Regions from separate parts of the Lysinibacillus sp. FSL L8-0312 genome, predicted to be linked through region 2. Evidence: a T-box and tRNA genes for the amino acid it is inferred to sense, from the RefSeq annotation. Region 2 holds a T-box; the other holds one or more tRNA genes.

Region 1 (8,875 bases), 1.5 Mb from region 2:
AATTTGTCCTTTCGGTAAATCTTTAATTAAAGCTGCATTATCCTGCGATAGACCATTTGCCAAACCCGAAATAATAAACGTTAAAAAACTAACTAGGAAGATAATGGAGCCCAAGATTAAAAACCGTACTTTATTCTTCTTTATCTCTTTCCACGCAAGGTTCATTACTAACCCCTCCATTTCTTTGATTACTCATAGCTTAAAATGTTTACATGAACAGAGCATGAACTAATCATTAAAAATGACCGGGAAAATAAAAAACCGATCTATAAAGGAAGTTTTTATCCTATAGAACGGTTTAAAATATTTTTAATTTAAAAAAATTCATATAATCCATTTTTAAAGTAATTGTATTCATTTTGGTCTATTAACTTAACGCCGTACCCTTCATAGAATATCTGTTCGTCTTGTTCTGTTTCAAATACATGTGGTTTAGGGCGTACCGCCAGAGCAACATCATATCGTGGATCACCTAATGCTCCAGCACTCCAATCGATAACTCCTGAAATTTTTCTATTCTGTACAAGAACATTGTCAATTGTGAAATCACCGTGTATAAATGTTTGCTGAATGATTTTTGGTTTTTTCCTTTTCAATTTATCTAATAATTTTGGAGTGCCATCTACTTTAAAATTTTTCAAATTAAACTCAGCTTGTCCCAACATATCGTCTATCCATGGTGTGTCTTTTACTAACTCTTGTGGACATCGGGTTGAATGAATGGCAGAAAGGATCTTCCCAAAGTTAAATATTATTTCATGTCTGTTTTCCTCTTTAATCTCATTTTCTAGTGCACTTCTAACGGTGTCGCCTTCTAAATATGCCATTAAAGCCCATGACTGATTTTCTAATGGTTGTTCAATAAAATAATGCAACGTTGGAACTGGTAATGTAGATTTTGATAAATGTTTAAGGACAGTTGCTTCTTTCGTTAACCAGGAACAAAATTGTGTTCCTTTTGTTCTTTTTAAAACGAATATTCCTCTTTTAGAATTAAGAATTCCTACATCCGATGTATGTCCTTGTCTTGGAAAATAAATATGGATAACTCCTCCAACATACTCAATTATGTCTTTAGGTATTTCATTTCGTTGTATGGGATGCAAAATTTTCACCACCAATGCTACTTATTTTAATCAGCCTTTCTTTTTCCTCTAGTTTGATAAAGAACAGGATCTATATTACTCCACACATAAATTAATAAGTCTAAGTCTTGATTTCCTATATTAATCTTTTCCGTTTTTTCTAATCTAGCACCCAATCTCTTATAAAAACGCTTCGACTGATTATCCTCTAAAACCTCAACAAATATTTTTTCATAGCCTAATGCTTTCAACTTAGTAAACAATTTATTGACTAGTTTACTGCCTATTCCTTGACCCTGAAATTGATCTAAAATGTAGATGGATGTTAAATCCCCAGACCCTTCAATTTCATTTTCAGCTCTCTTACCACCATCAGTAAATCCAATAATTTCCCCATTATTGTTTTCTGCAACAAAGACATAATGATCAACTTTAGAGATGTTCCTTACCCATAATTCTGTTCTTTGCTCATAAGACAATTTTTCTAAATACTCGGTAGGAAGAATATTTTTATAAGTATTCTTCCAACTATCTACATGAACTTTTGCTATGCCTTTAGCATCCGACAATTTTGCTTCCCTTATAATCATGTTCCACACCTACCTTCGTATTTACTGTTTATTCAATATGTATGTATTTATATCCTCTTTTGGCATAAAAAATTTTAATCATTCACGCGAGGTTTAGAATGCAATATTATTATTGATGACAAATAAAAAAACGCTTCTTACACTAAGTAAGAAACGTTTCTATAGACAGTTTTAACATACTGTCTAGGATACCGGTGGTCGGGGTCGAACCGACACTCCAAAGGAACACGATTTTGAGTCGTGCGCGTCTGCCAATTCCGCCACACCGGCATAATGGAGATAAAAAAAATCGGATACACCGATTAGAGTTAAAATATGGAGGCGGCAACCGGATTTGAACCGGTGATAAAGGTGTTGCAGACCTGTGCCTTACCACTTGGCTATGCCGCCATCGAAGTTGGAGCGGAAGACGAGGTTCGAACTCGCGACCCCCACCTTGGCAAGGTGGTGTTCTACCACTGAACTACTTCCGCAAAATGGCTGGGGTACCTGGATTCGAACCAGGGCATGACGGAATCAAAATCCGTTGCCTTACCGCTTGGCTATACCCCAAAAGATAATTATATAAATGGGGCGACTGATGGGAATCGAACCCACGAGTGCCGGAACCACAATCCGGTGCGTTAACCACTTCGCCACAATCGCCATTATATTATAATTTTTATTAATTTTACTTTAAATGGGGCGACTGATGGGAATCGAACCCACGAATGCCGGAACCACAATCCGGTGCGTTAACCACTTCGCCACAATCGCCATAAAATTAATTGGCAGGGGCAGTAGGAATCGAACCCACACCAAAGGTTTTGGAGACCTCTATTCTACCGTTGAACTATGCCCCTATAATAATAAAACTGGTGGAGGGGGACGGATTCGAACCGCCGAACCCTAAGGAGCGGATTTACAGTCCGCCGCGTTTAGCCACTTCGCTACCCCTCCGGGAATACATGGTGCCGGCGATAGGAGTCGAACCCACGACCTACTGATTACAAGTCAGTTGCTCTACCAACTGAGCTACACCGGCAAAAAAACATGATGGGTCAGGACGGAATCGAACCGCCGACACTTAGAGCTTCAATCTAATGCTCTACCAACTGAGCTACTGACCCTTGTTATTAAAATAAATGGCGGTCCCGACCGGGATCGAACCGGCGATCTCCTGCGTGACAGGCAGGCATGTTAACCGCTACACCACGGGACCATTTGGTTGCGGGGGCCGGATTTGAACCAACGACCTTCGGGTTATGAGCCCGACGAGCTACCACTGCTCCACCCCGCGATAATCATATACTATTGTAAAAATAATGGTGGAGGATGACGGGCTCGAACCGCCGACCCTCTGCTTGTAAGGCAGATGCTCTCCCAGCTGAGCTAATCCTCCATCTGGGTATTTAAATGGTGACCCCTACGGGATTCGAACCCGTGTTACCGCCGTGAAAGGGCGGTGTCTTAACCACTTGACCAAGGGGCCAACTTTTGGAATAAATCAAAGTGCTGGCGGAGAGTAAGGGATTTGAACCCTTGAGACAGTGTTAACCGCCTACACGATTTCCAATCGTGCTCCTTCGGCCACTCGGACAACTCTCCAAGAATGGCTCCGAAGGCAGGACTCGAACCTGCGACAACCTGATTAACAGTCAGGTGCTACTACCAACTGAGCTACTTCGGAATAATTTTAGTATATAGCCTAGCGACGTCCTACTCTCACAGGGGGAAACCCCCAACTACCATCGGCGCTAAAGAGCTTAACTTCCGTGTTCGGTATGGGAACGGGTGTGACCTCTTTGCCATCATCACTAGACTATTTGAAAGACAATACTTATTATAACATATTTTATCAAAATTACAAGTATATTATAATATTTTTTATTCTTTCAAAACTGGATAAACGTACATTGAATGGTTCAAACGTTTTGGTTAAGTCCTCGATCGATTAGTATTCGTCAGCTCCATGTGTCACCACACTTCCACCTCGAACCTATCTACCTCATCGTCTTTGAGGGATCTTACTTACTTGCGTAATGGGAAATCTCATCTTGAGGGGGGCTTCATGCTTAGATGCTTTCAGCACTTATCCCGTCCACACATAGCTACCCAGCGATGCCTTTGGCAAGACAACTGGTACACCAGCGGTGTGTCCATCCCGGTCCTCTCGTACTAAGGACAGCTCCTCTCAAATTTCCTACGCCCACGACGGATAGGGACCGAACTGTCTCACGACGTTCTGAACCCAGCTCGCGTACCGCTTTAATGGGCGAACAGCCCAACCCTTGGGACCGACTACAGCCCCAGGATGCGATGAGCCGACATCGAGGTGCCAAACCTCCCCGTCGATGTGGACTCTTGGGGGAGATAAGCCTGTTATCCCCGGGGTAGCTTTTATCCGTTGAGCGATGGCCCTTCCATGCGGAACCACCGGATCACTAAGCCCGTCTTTCGACCCTGCTCGACTTGTAGGTCTCGCAGTCAAGCTCCCTTGTGCCTTTACACTCTACGAATGATTTCCAACCATTCTGAGGGAACCTTTGGGCGCCTCCGTTACCTTTTAGGAGGCGACCGCCCCAGTCAAACTGTCCGCCTGACACTGTCTCCTGCCCCGCTAAGGGGCATGGGTTAGAATTTCAATACAACCAGGGTAGTATCCCACCGACGCCTCCTTCGAAGCTGGCGCTCCGAGATCTCTGGCTCCTACCTATCCTGTACAAGTTGTACCAAAATTCAATATCAGGCTACAGTAAAGCTCCACGGGGTCTTTCCGTCCTGTCGCGGGTAACCTGCATCTTCACAGGTACTATAATTTCACCGAGTCTCTCGTTGAGACAGTGCCCAGATCGTTACGCCTTTCGTGCGGGTCGGAACTTACCCGACAAGGAATTTCGCTACCTTAGGACCGTTATAGTTACGGCCGCCGTTTACTGGGGCTTCAATTCGCAGCTTCGCTTGCGCTAACCACTCCTCTTAACCTTCCAGCACCGGGCAGGCGTCAGCCCCTATACGTCACCTTACGGTTTTGCAGAGACCTGTGTTTTTGCTAAACAGTCGCCTGGGCCTATTCACTGCGGCTCTCATGCGCTTGCACGCTCAAGAGCACCCCTTCTCCCGAAGTTACGGGGTCATTTTGCCGAGTTCCTTAACGAGAGTTCTCTCGCACACCTTAGGATTCTCTCCTCGACTACCTGTGTCGGTTTGCGGTACGGGCACCTCTCACCTCGATAGAGGCTTTTCTTGGCAGTGTGAAATCAGGAACTTCGTCCATACGGACTCGCCATCACAGCTCAACGTTACAGTGTGCGGATTTGCCTACACACACGCCTTACTGCTTGGACGCGCATAACCAACAGCGCGCTTACCCTATCCTACTGCGTCCCCCCATTTCTCAAACGGTGAGGAGGTGGTACAGGAATATCAACCTGTTGTCCATCGCCTACGCCTATCGGCCTCGGCTTAGGTCCCGACTAACCCTGAGCGGACGAGCCTTCCTCAGGAAACCTTAGTCATACGGTGGACGGGATTCTCACCCGTCTTTCGCTACTCATACCGGCATTCTCACTTCTAAGCGCTCCACCAGTCCTTCCGGTCTGACTTCAACGCACTTAGAACGCTCTCCTACCACTGACATCGTAGATGTCAATCCACAGCTTCGGTGAATCGTTTAGCCCCGATACATTTTCGGCGCAGCGTCACTCGACCAGTGAGCTATTACGCACTCTTTAAATGATGGCTGCTTCTAAGCCAACATCCTGGTTGTCTGTGCAACGCCACATCCTTTTCCACTTAACGATTACTTTGGGACCTTAGCTGGTGGTCTGGGCTGTTTCCCTTTTGACTACGGATCTTATCACTCGCAGTCTGACTCCCGTGTATAAATATCTGGCATTCGGAGTTTGTCTGAATTCGGTAAACCGGGATGGCCCCCTAGTCCAAACAGTGCTCTACCTCCAGTATTCTCATCACGAGGCTAGCCCTAAAGCTATTTCGGAGAGAACCAGCTATCTCCAAGTTCGATTGGAATTTCTCCGCTACCCACACCTCATCCCCGCACTTTTCAACGTGCGTGGGTTCGGGCCTCCAGTAAGTGTTACCTTACCTTCACCCTGGACATGGGTAGATCACCTGGTTTCGGGTCTACGACCACGTACTATTTCGCCCTATTCAGACTCGCTTTCGCTGCGGCTCCGCCTTCTAAAGCTTAACCTCGCACGTAATCGTAACTCGCCGGTTCATTCTACAAAAGGCACGCTATCACCCATTAACGGGCTCTAACTACTTGTAGGCACACGGTTTCAGGATCTCTTTCACTCCCCTTCCGGGGTGCTTTTCACCTTTCCCTCACGGTACTGGTTCACTATCGGTCACTAGGTAGTATTTAGCCTTGGGAGATGGTCCTCCCGGATTCCGACGGAATTTCACGTGTTCCGCCGTACTCAGGATCCACTCAGGAGAGAACGAACTTTCGACTACAGGGCTTTTACCTGCTCTGGCGGACCTTTCCAAGTCGCTTCATCTAACTCGCTCTTTTGTAACTCCGTATTGAGTGTCCTACAACCCCAAGAGGCAAGCCTCTTGGTTTGGGCTCTTCCCGTTTCGCTCGCCGCTACTCAGGGAATCGATTTTTCTTTCTCTTCCTCCAGGTACTTAGATGTTTCAGTTCCCTGGGTCTGCCTTCAAGACGCTATGTATTCACGTCAAGATACTACGCGATTAAACGTAGTGGGTTCCCCCATTCGGAAATCTCCGGATCAAAGCTCACTTACAGCTCCCCGAAGCATATCGGTGTTAGTGCCGTCCTTCTTCGGCTCCTAGTGCCAAGGCATTCGCCGTGCGCCCTTAATAACTTAACCTAACGGCTTTCAATACACATCACATTTCGTTGTCAGCTTCACTCGTTCAATCAGTCACGTACTCAAGTACGCTCCTTCATTCACTCGATTGCTTCCTAGAACTGCTCGTGTCTTGAAACCCTTTTAATGTTATTAAGCCTATAAAAAACTTAAAAAAAATAAATGTGTTTGTTACAATTTCAATGTCGTTTTATCCAGTTTTCAAAGAACAAAGCTACTGCCTGCTTCTACATCTCGCAGCTTTGCGACGAAAGCGTAGCGACAGGAGCACATAATTAGAAGTAATTCATTCAGAAGAATGAACCTTCAAAACTGAACGCAAAACGTAATCTTACAAACCCTAGGTTTGTATTCCGAAAATATCCTTAGAAAGGAGGTGATCCAGCCGCACCTTCCGATACGGCTACCTTGTTACGACTTCACCCCAATCATCTATCCCACCTTCGGCGGCTGGCTCCAAAAGGTTACCTCACCGACTTCGGGTGTTACAAACTCTCGTGGTGTGACGGGCGGTGTGTACAAGGCCCGGGAACGTATTCACCGCGGCATGCTGATCCGCGATTACTAGCGATTCCGGCTTCATGTAGGCGAGTTGCAGCCTACAATCCGAACTGAGAACGACTTTATCGGATTAGCTCCCTCTCGCGAGTTGGCAACCGTTTGTATCGTCCATTGTAGCACGTGTGTAGCCCAGGTCATAAGGGGCATGATGATTTGACGTCATCCCCACCTTCCTCCGGTTTGTCACCGGCAGTCACCTTAGAGTGCCCAACTAAATGATGGCAACTAAGATCAAGGGTTGCGCTCGTTGCGGGACTTAACCCAACATCTCACGACACGAGCTGACGACAACCATGCACCACCTGTCACCGTTGCCCCCGAAGGGGAAACTATATCTCTACAGTGGTCAACGGGATGTCAAGACCTGGTAAGGTTCTTCGCGTTGCTTCGAATTAAACCACATGCTCCACCGCTTGTGCGGGCCCCCGTCAATTCCTTTGAGTTTCAGTCTTGCGACCGTACTCCCCAGGCGGAGTGCTTAATGCGTTAGCTGCAGCACTAAGGGGCGGAAACCCCCTAACACTTAGCACTCATCGTTTACGGCGTGGACTACCAGGGTATCTAATCCTGTTTGCTCCCCACGCTTTCGCGCCTCAGTGTCAGTTACAGACCAGATAGTCGCCTTCGCCACTGGTGTTCCTCCAAATCTCTACGCATTTCACCGCTACACTTGGAATTCCACTATCCTCTTCTGCACTCAAGTCTCCCAGTTTCCAATGACCCTCCACGGTTGAGCCGTGGGCTTTCACATCAGACTTAAGAAACCACCTGCGCGCGCTTTACGCCCAATAATTCCGGACAACGCTTGCCACCTACGTATTACCGCGGCTGCTGGCACGTAGTTAGCCGTGGCTTTCTAATAAGGTACCGTCAAGGTACAGCCAGTTACTACTGTACTTGTTCTTCCCTTACAACAGAGTTTTACGAACCGAAATCCTTCTTCACTCACGCGGCGTTGCTCCATCAGGCTTTCGCCCATTGTGGAAGATTCCCTACTGCTGCCTCCCGTAGGAGTCTGGGCCGTGTCTCAGTCCCAGTGTGGCCGATCACCCTCTCAGGTCGGCTACGCATCGTCGCCTTGGTGAGCCGTTACCTCACCAACTAGCTAATGCGCCGCGGGCCCATCCTATAGCGACAGCCGAAACCGTCTTTCAGTGTTTCACCATGAGGTGAAACAGATTATTCGGTATTAGCCCCGGTTTCCCGGAGTTATCCCAAACTATAAGGTAGGTTGCCCACGTGTTACTCACCCGTCCGCCGCTAACGTCGAAGGAGCAAGCTCCTTCTCTGTTCGCTCGACTTGCATGTATTAGGCACGCCGCCAGCGTTCGTCCTGAGCCAGGATCAAACTCTCCATAAAAGAAATTTGAATAGCTCAAATTGTTTTGCTGGCATCATTTTGATGTCCAAAATTTTGTTTTGTTCATTAACCGAAGTTAGTTACTAAAAACTTTATTGATTACGTTTTGCTTGTTCAGTTTTCAAGGTTCATTATTCGAGTCGTTTTTCAGCAACTTCTTAATATTAACATCTCGCTCAAATCATGTCAACTACTTTTTTGAAAAAGTTTTTTATGTTTTTCATCGAGCATTTCGTTATGTCTTAGCGACAATTAATATAATACAATACCAAGATATCATTCGTCAACTACTTTTCTAAAAAAATATCGAGGTATTTTTAAATACCTCGATTACAAGCATACTACAGTCATTGCCCCATTTCTAGTGCCTCTTTATTGACCTTGTAATGACGGTGAAATATCATCTCATTTTTTGCAGCAATTGGTTCTATTTGAATA
Region 2 (8,875 bases):
ATCCACTTTGGACGATGCTTTGATATTCTTCGCCTAATGGAGCTAGTGCTTTCACTAAAATATCTTTCGCTTCATCATAAGTGACTTTCATTTCCACTTCTTTAACAAGTGGTGCAAATAAATCCCACATATGCAATTCGTCTACACCTAATAATTGCTTACGTAACGAAATATAACGCTGCATAGCTGGTAAATACTTATGAATTGTTTCAACTAATTGATCATACACATTTTCCGGAATGAAATTATTAGACATGGCTGCATGGCGTGCAGAATCATAATGACGAATACGAGCACTCACATTATGCTTCTTCACATTACCCGTTAGCGTTGCCGAGAACGTATTTTTAAACTTGCCATATGCTTCGTACATAGCTTTAAATGCACCTTCACGCACTGAGCGATCTTTGCTCTCTAAAAACTTAATATAGTTACCATGTGTAAGTTGTACTTCCTCTCCCTCTTCATTTTTCACATAAGGGAAAACCATGTCCGCATTGTTTAACATACTGAATGTATTAGAAGCTGTACCCGTTACCTCAGACATTTGCGCTAGCAATGCCTCCTGCTCAGCTGGTAATACATGTGGACGTGCCATTGTAATTTCTTTTAAAGATTGCTTATATAATTGTAGGTCTTGATTTTCTGCTAAGTAGCCTTCAATTGTTTCTTCACTTAATGCTAAAATCTCTGGTGTTAAATATGAAAGACCAGCTGAGATACTAGTTGCCAATGTTTGAATGCGACTGTTCATATCTTGATAAAAGCTATTTGTTGTATCTTGATCATAGCGCATATGGGCATATGTGTAGAGCTTCATCGCACGCTCATATAGATGATCATGATATTGTAAAGCTGTTAATAATGCCTCTGCCCCATTATTTAAAGTACCTGCATAGCTCGGTGCTTGTTTAGCAAGCTCTGCAACTTCCTTCAATTCCTCTTCCCAAGCTTTATCTGTTGCAAAGATATCCTCTAAGCGCCATGTTAATTCTGCGGGTACTTCATTTCTAACCAAAATCTGATTACTGTTACTAGCCATGTATGCCAGCCCCCTTTATATGTGCTTTTTTCCTTTTACTCTCATATTTTCTCAATATATTGTGGCAATTGCAAATAAATGTACATATACATGCTCACAAATATCTAGCAACTGCTCTTCTTGAGTCATATGCTTCAAGAGCTGTCCATAATACAGGACAGCACTTACCGACTGTGTTGTCACTTCTAGTTGATGCTTACTTAAAAAATGGTGAATCTCCTGCTTCGTTAACATAAAGGGCTGTCGACCTAATTGTTTACTAAAATGCAACAGCATCGTTTGCCATTCACTAGTAAACAAGGAGATAGCTTCTCCACCCTTCACTGGAATTCCAATGTAGGAAGGCATAGCAGTTAACGCAAAGTTTAATTCATAGCAATTTCGTAAAAATAAATCTTGCGCCCCCTTTTTACTATATAAAAGACGCGCAGATACAAATTGCCTACATGCTTGTTTATAAAGTTGCCAATACTGTTGAAATTCTTCTTGAGTAATTTGCTTCGGTATATAAAAAGGAAAGTGTTGTTGATTGACTGGTATTGTCTGAACTTTACCTATGAAAGTATGCCCATGTACATGAAGAAGATTCGTCCAATAAGTAAAATGGGCCGTCCTAGCGTTATACGTCATTAAATAAGGTACACCTGATGTAGTTGTCATAAACGATTTTTGCAGCAATGGGGAAATGGTAATTTTGCTGATGCCGTTGATTGCATCTTTACTTTGAGGCGTTTGAAAAAGCCAAATTACTTGTATATCGTTTTTTTCGTAGCCAGCTGTACGTTGTTGCCATTTTTCATGGGAGATTGTGCTACATTGAAATTCAATTGCATAGTGACGATCATTTATTGTAATGAGCAAATCCGGGCGTTGAGCAAGCTGCTTTAAAAATGGCTCTAGCTCCACTTGATATCCATGCTTTGTGAGCCATTCAAATAATTGCATTTTACCTTGGAGATGAAGTTTAGATTCACCTTCAGCGAACAATTGTGGACAATGCTTTTTGGCGAAGTGTGAAAAATGGGGAATATTATGTTGACCTACTTTCAATTGAACTGGTTCTAGACATTGAGGACAAAAAAATTTCATTTGTCGCCTATATCGTTGTAAAGCTTTCCTCGTATATTGATATGGGAGAAATAGCTGCTGTTTGTTGTTATAAGCTACCAGCATTTAATCAACTCCTTTTTAGTCAACTATAATGGAGTTGGTTTGCCCTCACAAAAATTAAGCAATTATTTCTTGAAATTTAAAAAATGCCGTCTCATATATCTTCATTCAGCAGATTTCACAGCATGAGCAGAGAGGCCTGTACAACGCTGGTCAATTACCCGATGATAGCTTAAATAGGAATGCAAAAAAAGGACTGTAGCAAAACTCAATAAATTTACGAGTTTTACTACAGTCTAAAAAATGAGGTATTTTAACGCTTACGCAAAGTATTTTCGAACTGTTTCAAAGCAATTAAATTCCATAATCTTTTCACCGTACTCCTCTAGACGGTGAATGGTTAAATTGGATGGTGTTAAAAATTCCTTGATGACCGCATTTCGATCATGACGATTTAAATCCTCATCTGCGTTCCCGAAATCAACAACTAAATAGTACCAATCTTCATATTTGAATAATGAGGAATCCACTAATTCGTCTGTCATTCGTTTTGCGACAGGGATTAACTCATCAATATCTTTAAATTTATAAACATAAATGTCTGTATCCATAAATAACTCTGACTCATCCATGTCACCAAGTTGAGTTAGCTGGCTAAGAAGATCCTCTCCAACTTCATCGAATGGTGCAAACATTTCTTTGTGTTCATCAAAACTCGAATGACCATCTAATGTTTCACCGTCTTTTAAAATATGTGCACGTGTGACAATGATTTCTAAGCCTACTTCAGATGCATTGATGTGAATCCAAATCGGACCCTCTACATCAAAGTAATCCTCCGTGTTTACTTCATCAATCATATCCCAAAAAAGTTGCTCACCCTTTGCTCGATTGTACCAAATTTCTTCACGACTATAGCCGCGATCCTCTATATCATTATACGTAATAAAGAGCTTGAGTGTATTTTCATTTACACGTTCGATGTCCACTAGACCTCATCTCCCTTCACTGTCATATGCTGAAAAACAGTTTTGTTTCATTAGTATGCTTTTATTCTTTGTTTTTAACCTTCATACTGCATTTGTTTTTCAACCTTTGACCACACTCAGTAAAACCATCGAGGAACCGCAAACATGATTTTTTTTGTTCACAGTTGTCTCTAACTCTATTGTATGCTGTTCTGTCATAAAATGAAAAGGATATACACCGTTTCACAGAAGATATTTGAATTATTGAAATTGTAGTAAACTATTTAACTTAAATCAAGTTTAACATACTTTTACGGAAATATATGACTTTTCCCTATCAATTATTATACTTCATATAGAAGGTTTTACATAAGTAAAACATAAAAAAATAGATGTCACAACATGCATTCCACATTTGTAACATCTACAATATATATTATTCAAAATGAGTAGGTTTAATTCACCATTCGTTGCGCTTCTTGAAGCTGATATGCTCGAACTTTTCGAGGTAGGAAGCGACGAATTTCATCTTCATTATAGCCGACTTGTAGACGTTTTTCGTCCAAAATAATTGGTCGGCGTAATAACCCAGGATACTCCTGAATTAATTCATATAAACGTTGTAGTGGTAAACTTTCAACATCCACATTTAATTTTTGAAATATTTTTGAACGAGTAGAAATAATTTCATCTGTCCCGTCTTCTGTCATACGTAAAATTTTTTTAATTTCACTAATACTTAGTGGCTCAGAAAATATATTACGTTCTGTATATGGAATTTCGTGCTCCTCTAACCAAGCTTTCGCTTTACGACAAGAGGTACAACTTGGTGATGTAAATAGGGTTACGATCATTCTGACACATCCTTTCATTTTGTAATCATTATCTATAAACCAGAACCAAAGTGTTAAATTAGAATTAATGTAAAGTAAAATACACAGTACCATTATACAGTACTCAGCTGTATTTGAATATAGTTCCAATAAAAAAAGACTGAAGCCGTCACAAATTATTCTGTCTCTTTATACAGCTTTTAATAAAGCGTATTTCCTTCTATCTTATGTGCTACTACTAACATTCCCACTTTCAGTGCATTTTAAACATCCAAGCATGTATCTTAGTTGTTCTCATTTAAAAAGATTAAACGAGAAAATTGTCAATTTGACGTGTACACCTAAACACAATTTTAATAAAAAATTTTATATTTATAACAAAATTACACAACAAAAAAAGCATATAATTTTTTCTCGAAAAAAACCACCGTCAAAAGTCTGACTTTACACAATGGAATCTTTATAATATAATTCTTTGCAATCAAATCAATTTGAATAATTTAAATTGAGAAAAACGCTGACGAAGAGTAGTACATATGTTCATTTCACGTTTAGAGAGTCTGTGGTTGCTGCAAACAGATCGTGGAGGCATATGGAATGGACTTCCGAGTTAGCTTTGTGAACGCTATTAGAAGCTATTAGCAGAGCTCGTCCCTTCACGTTACGAAGCTGAGTGGCCTTTTAGGCAAGCTGGGTGGTACCGCGGATTCAAAACATCATTCGTCCCTTCATTAGAAAAAATCTAATGAGGACGCATGATGTTTTTTTGTCTTTATCGTGAGGTGGAAAAGTGAGCAAAACGCCACTGACAACCGTCACGGAATTTGAATTCGAGGAGGAACTTTTAATGACAACTATTTTTTCAGGCGTACAGCCTACAGGAATCGTTACTTTAGGGAACTATTTAGGAGCATTCAAGCAATTCCCTGCACTACAAGACGAAGGAAATGCTATTTATTGTATCGTTGATCAGCATGCGATCACGGTTGCCCAAGATCCTAAAGAATTACGTGAAAGCATTCGTAAGCTGGCAGCTACCTATATTGCTACTGGCATCGACCCTAAAAAATCTACGTTATTCATTCAATCAGAGGTGCCAGCGCATGCTCAGGCAGGATGGATGTTACAATGTGTTGCGTCTATCGGGGAGCTAGAACGTATGACACAATTTAAAGATAAATCACATGGTAAAGAAAGCGTTTCTGCTGCTCTTTTAACATATCCACCGTTAATGGCTGCAGACATTCTACTTTACAACACAAACATTGTCCCTGTCGGCGATGATCAGAAGCAGCATATCGAGCTAACTCGTGACCTTGCAGAACGTTTTAATAAACGCTTTGGTGACGTTTTAACAATTCCAGAAATTCAATTACCAAAAGCAGGCGCTCGTATTAAATCCTTACAAGAGCCAACAAAGAAAATGAGTAAATCTGACCCTAATACGAAAGCGACAATCCGTTTGCTAGATACGGCAAAGGACATTGAGAAAAAAATTAAATCAGCGGTTACGGATTCTGATGGTATTGTTGCATTTGATGTAGAAAATAAACCAGGTGTCTCAAATTTATTGACAATCGAATCGGCTATTTCTGGTATAGCCATTGAAGATTTAGTCAAAAAATATGAGGGAATTGGTTATGGTGGATTCAAGCAAGGTGTTGCAACAGCTGTTATCGAACATCTAACACCAATTCAAGAAAAATTCTATCATTTAGTAGAATCCTCTGAATTAGATGTCATCTTAGATGAAGGTGCTGAAAAGGCGAATGCGATTGCCAGTGCTACATTAAAACGCATGGAAGAAGCAATGGGTCTCGGCCGCACACGTCGCTAATTTATGGCTTGTCTGTGGAGCGATCAAAGCCTAAATCAAGCACAACAGCACAAATGATAATGCAGGCTCCTACCGCCATATAAAATTCTGTTGTTTGAAAAATAAATTTGAAAACAACCTTCCAGGAATAACCTAATGTTCGATAATTTAAATACAATATGAGATTCCCTACAGAGAGGATCATTAAGCCATAGCTTACTAAAAATAAAAAGAGACGAAACACAGTAGAGGCATCCTTTCTATTTCTTCTTACTTATCATTTATTCACAAAACTATAAAAAAAGACGTCAGCCGTTTAAATTTGGCTGACGTTTTTTAAGTTTATATATTATGCTTCATATTTTTTGAATAAAAGACTGGCATTGTGACCACCAAAACCAAGAGAATTACTCATCGCATATTGAATGTTTGCTTCTCTCGCTTCGTTTGGAACATAATCTAAATCACATTCTGGATCTGGATCTACTAAATTAATTGTTGGAGGTAAAATGCCTTCTTTTAAGGCTAATGCTGTGAAAATCGCTTCCACACCACCAGCTGCTCCTAATAAGTGACCCGTCATAGACTTTGTGGAGCTCATAGCAAGTTTATACGCATGATCACCAAAAGCAGTTTTAACAGCTTGTGTTTCAAATAAATCATTGTAAGGTGTGCTAGTACCATGTGCATTAATATAATCAACTTGTGATGGATCAACTCCACCATCTGTCAATGCTTGCGTCATTGCACGTGCTGCCCCCTCACCCTCTGGAGCTGGAGCCGTAATGTGATGCGCATCACCTGTTGCACCATAACCTAAAACTTCAGCATAGATTTTAGCGCCACGAGCTTTTGCATGTTCATACTCTTCTAGAATAACGATACCAGCGCCTTCTCCGATAATAAAACCATCGCGGTTTTTATCAAATGGACGGCATGCGGCTTGTGGGTCTGGATTTAATGATAAAGCTGTATTTGCACAGAAGCCTGCCACAGCCATTGTAACGATTGGTGATTCAGCACCACCTGAAATCATCACATCTGCATCCCCACGTTCAATTACTTTAAAGGCATCGCCAATGGAGTTTGTTCCCGAAGCACACGCCGTTACAGAACATGAGTTAATACCTTTTGCACCAACGTGAATAGATACTTGCCCTGAAGCCATATCAGGAATCATCATTGGAATGAAGAATGGGCTGACACGTCTTGCGCCACGCTCTTGGAATGTTAAAAATTGTTGTTCATAAGTTTCCATACCGCCGATACCAGAGCCAATCCATACACCTGCACGTGGAGCTAACTCTTCATCAATTGTTAATTGTGAATCTTCCATTGCCATAATGGAAGCGGCTAACGCGTAGTGCGTAAAACGATCCATTTTACGTGCTTCTTTACGATCAATATATTTTTCAATATCGAAATCCTTCACTTCTGCTGCGATTTTTGCTGCAAAAAGTTCTTTATTCAATCGTGTCAGCTCACCAATGCCAGATTTACCAGCCTTGATGTTAGCCCATGTTTCTTCGATGCTATTTCCTAGTGGTGTAACTGCGCCAATTCCTGTAATTACTACTCGTCGTTTACTCATTGTCTTACTCCCCTCAAGCATTTTTCCTTCTTATTTTCCCCATCTCATGGCTACGGCACCCCATGTTAAGCCGCCACCAAAACCAACGAGGACTAATAAGTCATCCTCTTTAATCTTACCTGCTTCGAGCTCATCTACCAAGGAAATACCAATAGATGCTGCTGAAGTATTTCCATATTTATGAATCGTTTTTGACATTTTTTCAGGTGGTAGCTCTAATCGCTCACGAGCAGATTCCATAATTCGTATATTTGCCTGATGCGGCACTAAAAAATCTACGTCTTCTTTTGTTAATCCTGCTTTCTCTAACACATTAACAGCCGATTCACCCATTTGACGTACAGCAAACTTAAACACTTCACGACCATTCATTGTAATTGTGTCTTGCTGTGTTAAATAAAGGTTTTTACCGCCTGTACCATCAGCACCAAGTTCAAATGATACAATACCTCTGCCTTCAGATACTGGCCCAACAATAGCTGCACTAGCACCATCACCGAATAAAACAGCTGTATTACGATCCTTCCAATCGATGACTTTCGACAGTTTTTCTACACCTACTACTAAGACATATTTATAAGTATTTGCCTCTACAAAGTGCTTCGCTGTCACTAAGCTATATATAAATCCTGCACATGCCGCTGCTTGATCCATCGCCGCCGCATTCACTGCTCCGATTTGTTCTTGAACCATACATGCTACACTTGGAAAAGTTTGATCCTGTGTGACAGTTGCTACAAGTATTAAACCAATTTCCTCTGGCGTAATACCCGCTTTTGCAATAGCTTCTTTAGCAGCTGCTACTGCTAAATCTGAAGTTTCCTGATCCTCTGCCGCAAAATGACGTTCTTCAATGCCTGTTCGAGTTCGAATCCATTCATCTGAAGTATCCATTATTTTTTCCAAATCAAAATTTGTAACGACCTTCTCAGGAACATATTTGCCAATTCCTATAATACCAGCGTTCATATAGCAACCCCTCAGCTTTCTTACTATCAATTATTAGTAACTGGTCATAATTATAACGCATACGAAAGGAAGGAAGCAAGGTGATTTAAAATTAATGTGTTTTGGACGTGGCGGAGATTTTATTTTTGGTGAGGGCTGACTCTTTATTAGGTTAGGTGAGAGTTTTGGCATTATCGTCGTTTTTGAGCGGGTGAACTTCTACGTCATAGTACTGTCCACCTTTTTATGAACGGAGTGTCTTACTTAGGAGCACTATCTACTAGCTCTGAGCCAAGTTCCTACTATAATTAGAGCACTTCTGCACTCGTTACGAACAAAAACCCTAATCGAGACTAATTCCCTGACTCCTCTTCATTACAAAGCACACACTAACTTCCTATCATTAAACATCAGCATACCTTCTGCAAATCAAATGCTACGATAGGCCGTTGAATATAAAATCCAGATCCTTGTATTTGTTGTGACAAATTCGCCATGTTTCACATAAAAGGTTCTTTTTTTTTCGATTTATGTTATGATATGATAATGAATATGAGTAAAACCTTA

The links. A T-box is a leader RNA that pairs with one kind of tRNA and senses whether it is charged. The one in region 2 lies ahead of trpS (tryptophan--tRNA ligase), so its partner is inferred to be a tRNA-Trp.
Region 1: it encodes a tRNA-Trp, which carries the amino acid that the T-box ahead of trpS (tryptophan--tRNA ligase) is inferred to sense. The anticodon was not compared.

What each region holds. Positions count from the first base shown of each region.
Region 1 covers NZ_JBBOOV010000001.1:2,458,109-2,466,983, forward strand. Annotated here, with positions in the region: gene MHI22_RS12415 (ABC transporter permease) at 1-165, opposite strand, end outside; gene MHI22_RS12420 (phosphotransferase family protein) at 315-1,118, opposite strand; gene MHI22_RS12425 (GNAT family N-acetyltransferase) at 1,133-1,675, opposite strand; tRNA gene MHI22_RS12430 (tRNA-Leu) at 1,865-1,945, opposite strand; tRNA gene MHI22_RS12435 (tRNA-Cys) at 1,992-2,065, opposite strand; tRNA gene MHI22_RS12440 (tRNA-Gly) at 2,074-2,148, opposite strand; tRNA gene MHI22_RS12445 (tRNA-Gln) at 2,153-2,227, opposite strand; tRNA gene MHI22_RS12450 (tRNA-His) at 2,245-2,320, opposite strand; tRNA gene MHI22_RS12455 (tRNA-His) at 2,356-2,431, opposite strand; tRNA gene MHI22_RS12460 (tRNA-Trp) at 2,444-2,517, opposite strand; tRNA gene MHI22_RS12465 (tRNA-Tyr) at 2,531-2,614, opposite strand; tRNA gene MHI22_RS12470 (tRNA-Thr) at 2,624-2,699, opposite strand; tRNA gene MHI22_RS12475 (tRNA-Phe) at 2,712-2,784, opposite strand; tRNA gene MHI22_RS12480 (tRNA-Asp) at 2,801-2,876, opposite strand; tRNA gene MHI22_RS12485 (tRNA-Met) at 2,880-2,954, opposite strand; tRNA gene MHI22_RS12490 (tRNA-Val) at 2,981-3,056, opposite strand; tRNA gene MHI22_RS12495 (tRNA-Glu) at 3,072-3,146, opposite strand; tRNA gene MHI22_RS12500 (tRNA-Ser) at 3,171-3,262, opposite strand; tRNA gene MHI22_RS12505 (tRNA-Asn) at 3,268-3,344, opposite strand; rRNA gene rrf (5S ribosomal RNA) at 3,361-3,476, opposite strand; rRNA gene MHI22_RS12515 (23S ribosomal RNA) at 3,589-6,516, opposite strand; rRNA gene MHI22_RS12520 (16S ribosomal RNA) at 6,886-8,437, opposite strand; gene MHI22_RS12525 (nucleotidyltransferase-like protein) at 8,785-8,875, opposite strand, start outside.
Region 2 covers NZ_JBBOOV010000001.1:3,984,794-3,993,668, reverse strand. Annotated here, with positions in the region: gene pepF (oligoendopeptidase F) at 1-1,042, opposite strand, end outside; gene MHI22_RS19945 (competence protein CoiA) at 1,094-2,215, opposite strand; gene mecA (adaptor protein MecA) at 2,473-3,141, opposite strand; gene spxA (transcriptional regulator SpxA) at 3,576-3,971, opposite strand; T-box leader at 4,462-4,684, shown strand; gene trpS (tryptophan--tRNA ligase) at 4,801-5,790, shown strand; gene MHI22_RS19925 (hypothetical protein) at 5,792-6,013, opposite strand; gene fabF (beta-ketoacyl-ACP synthase II) at 6,119-7,360, opposite strand; gene MHI22_RS19915 (beta-ketoacyl-ACP synthase III) at 7,391-8,329, opposite strand.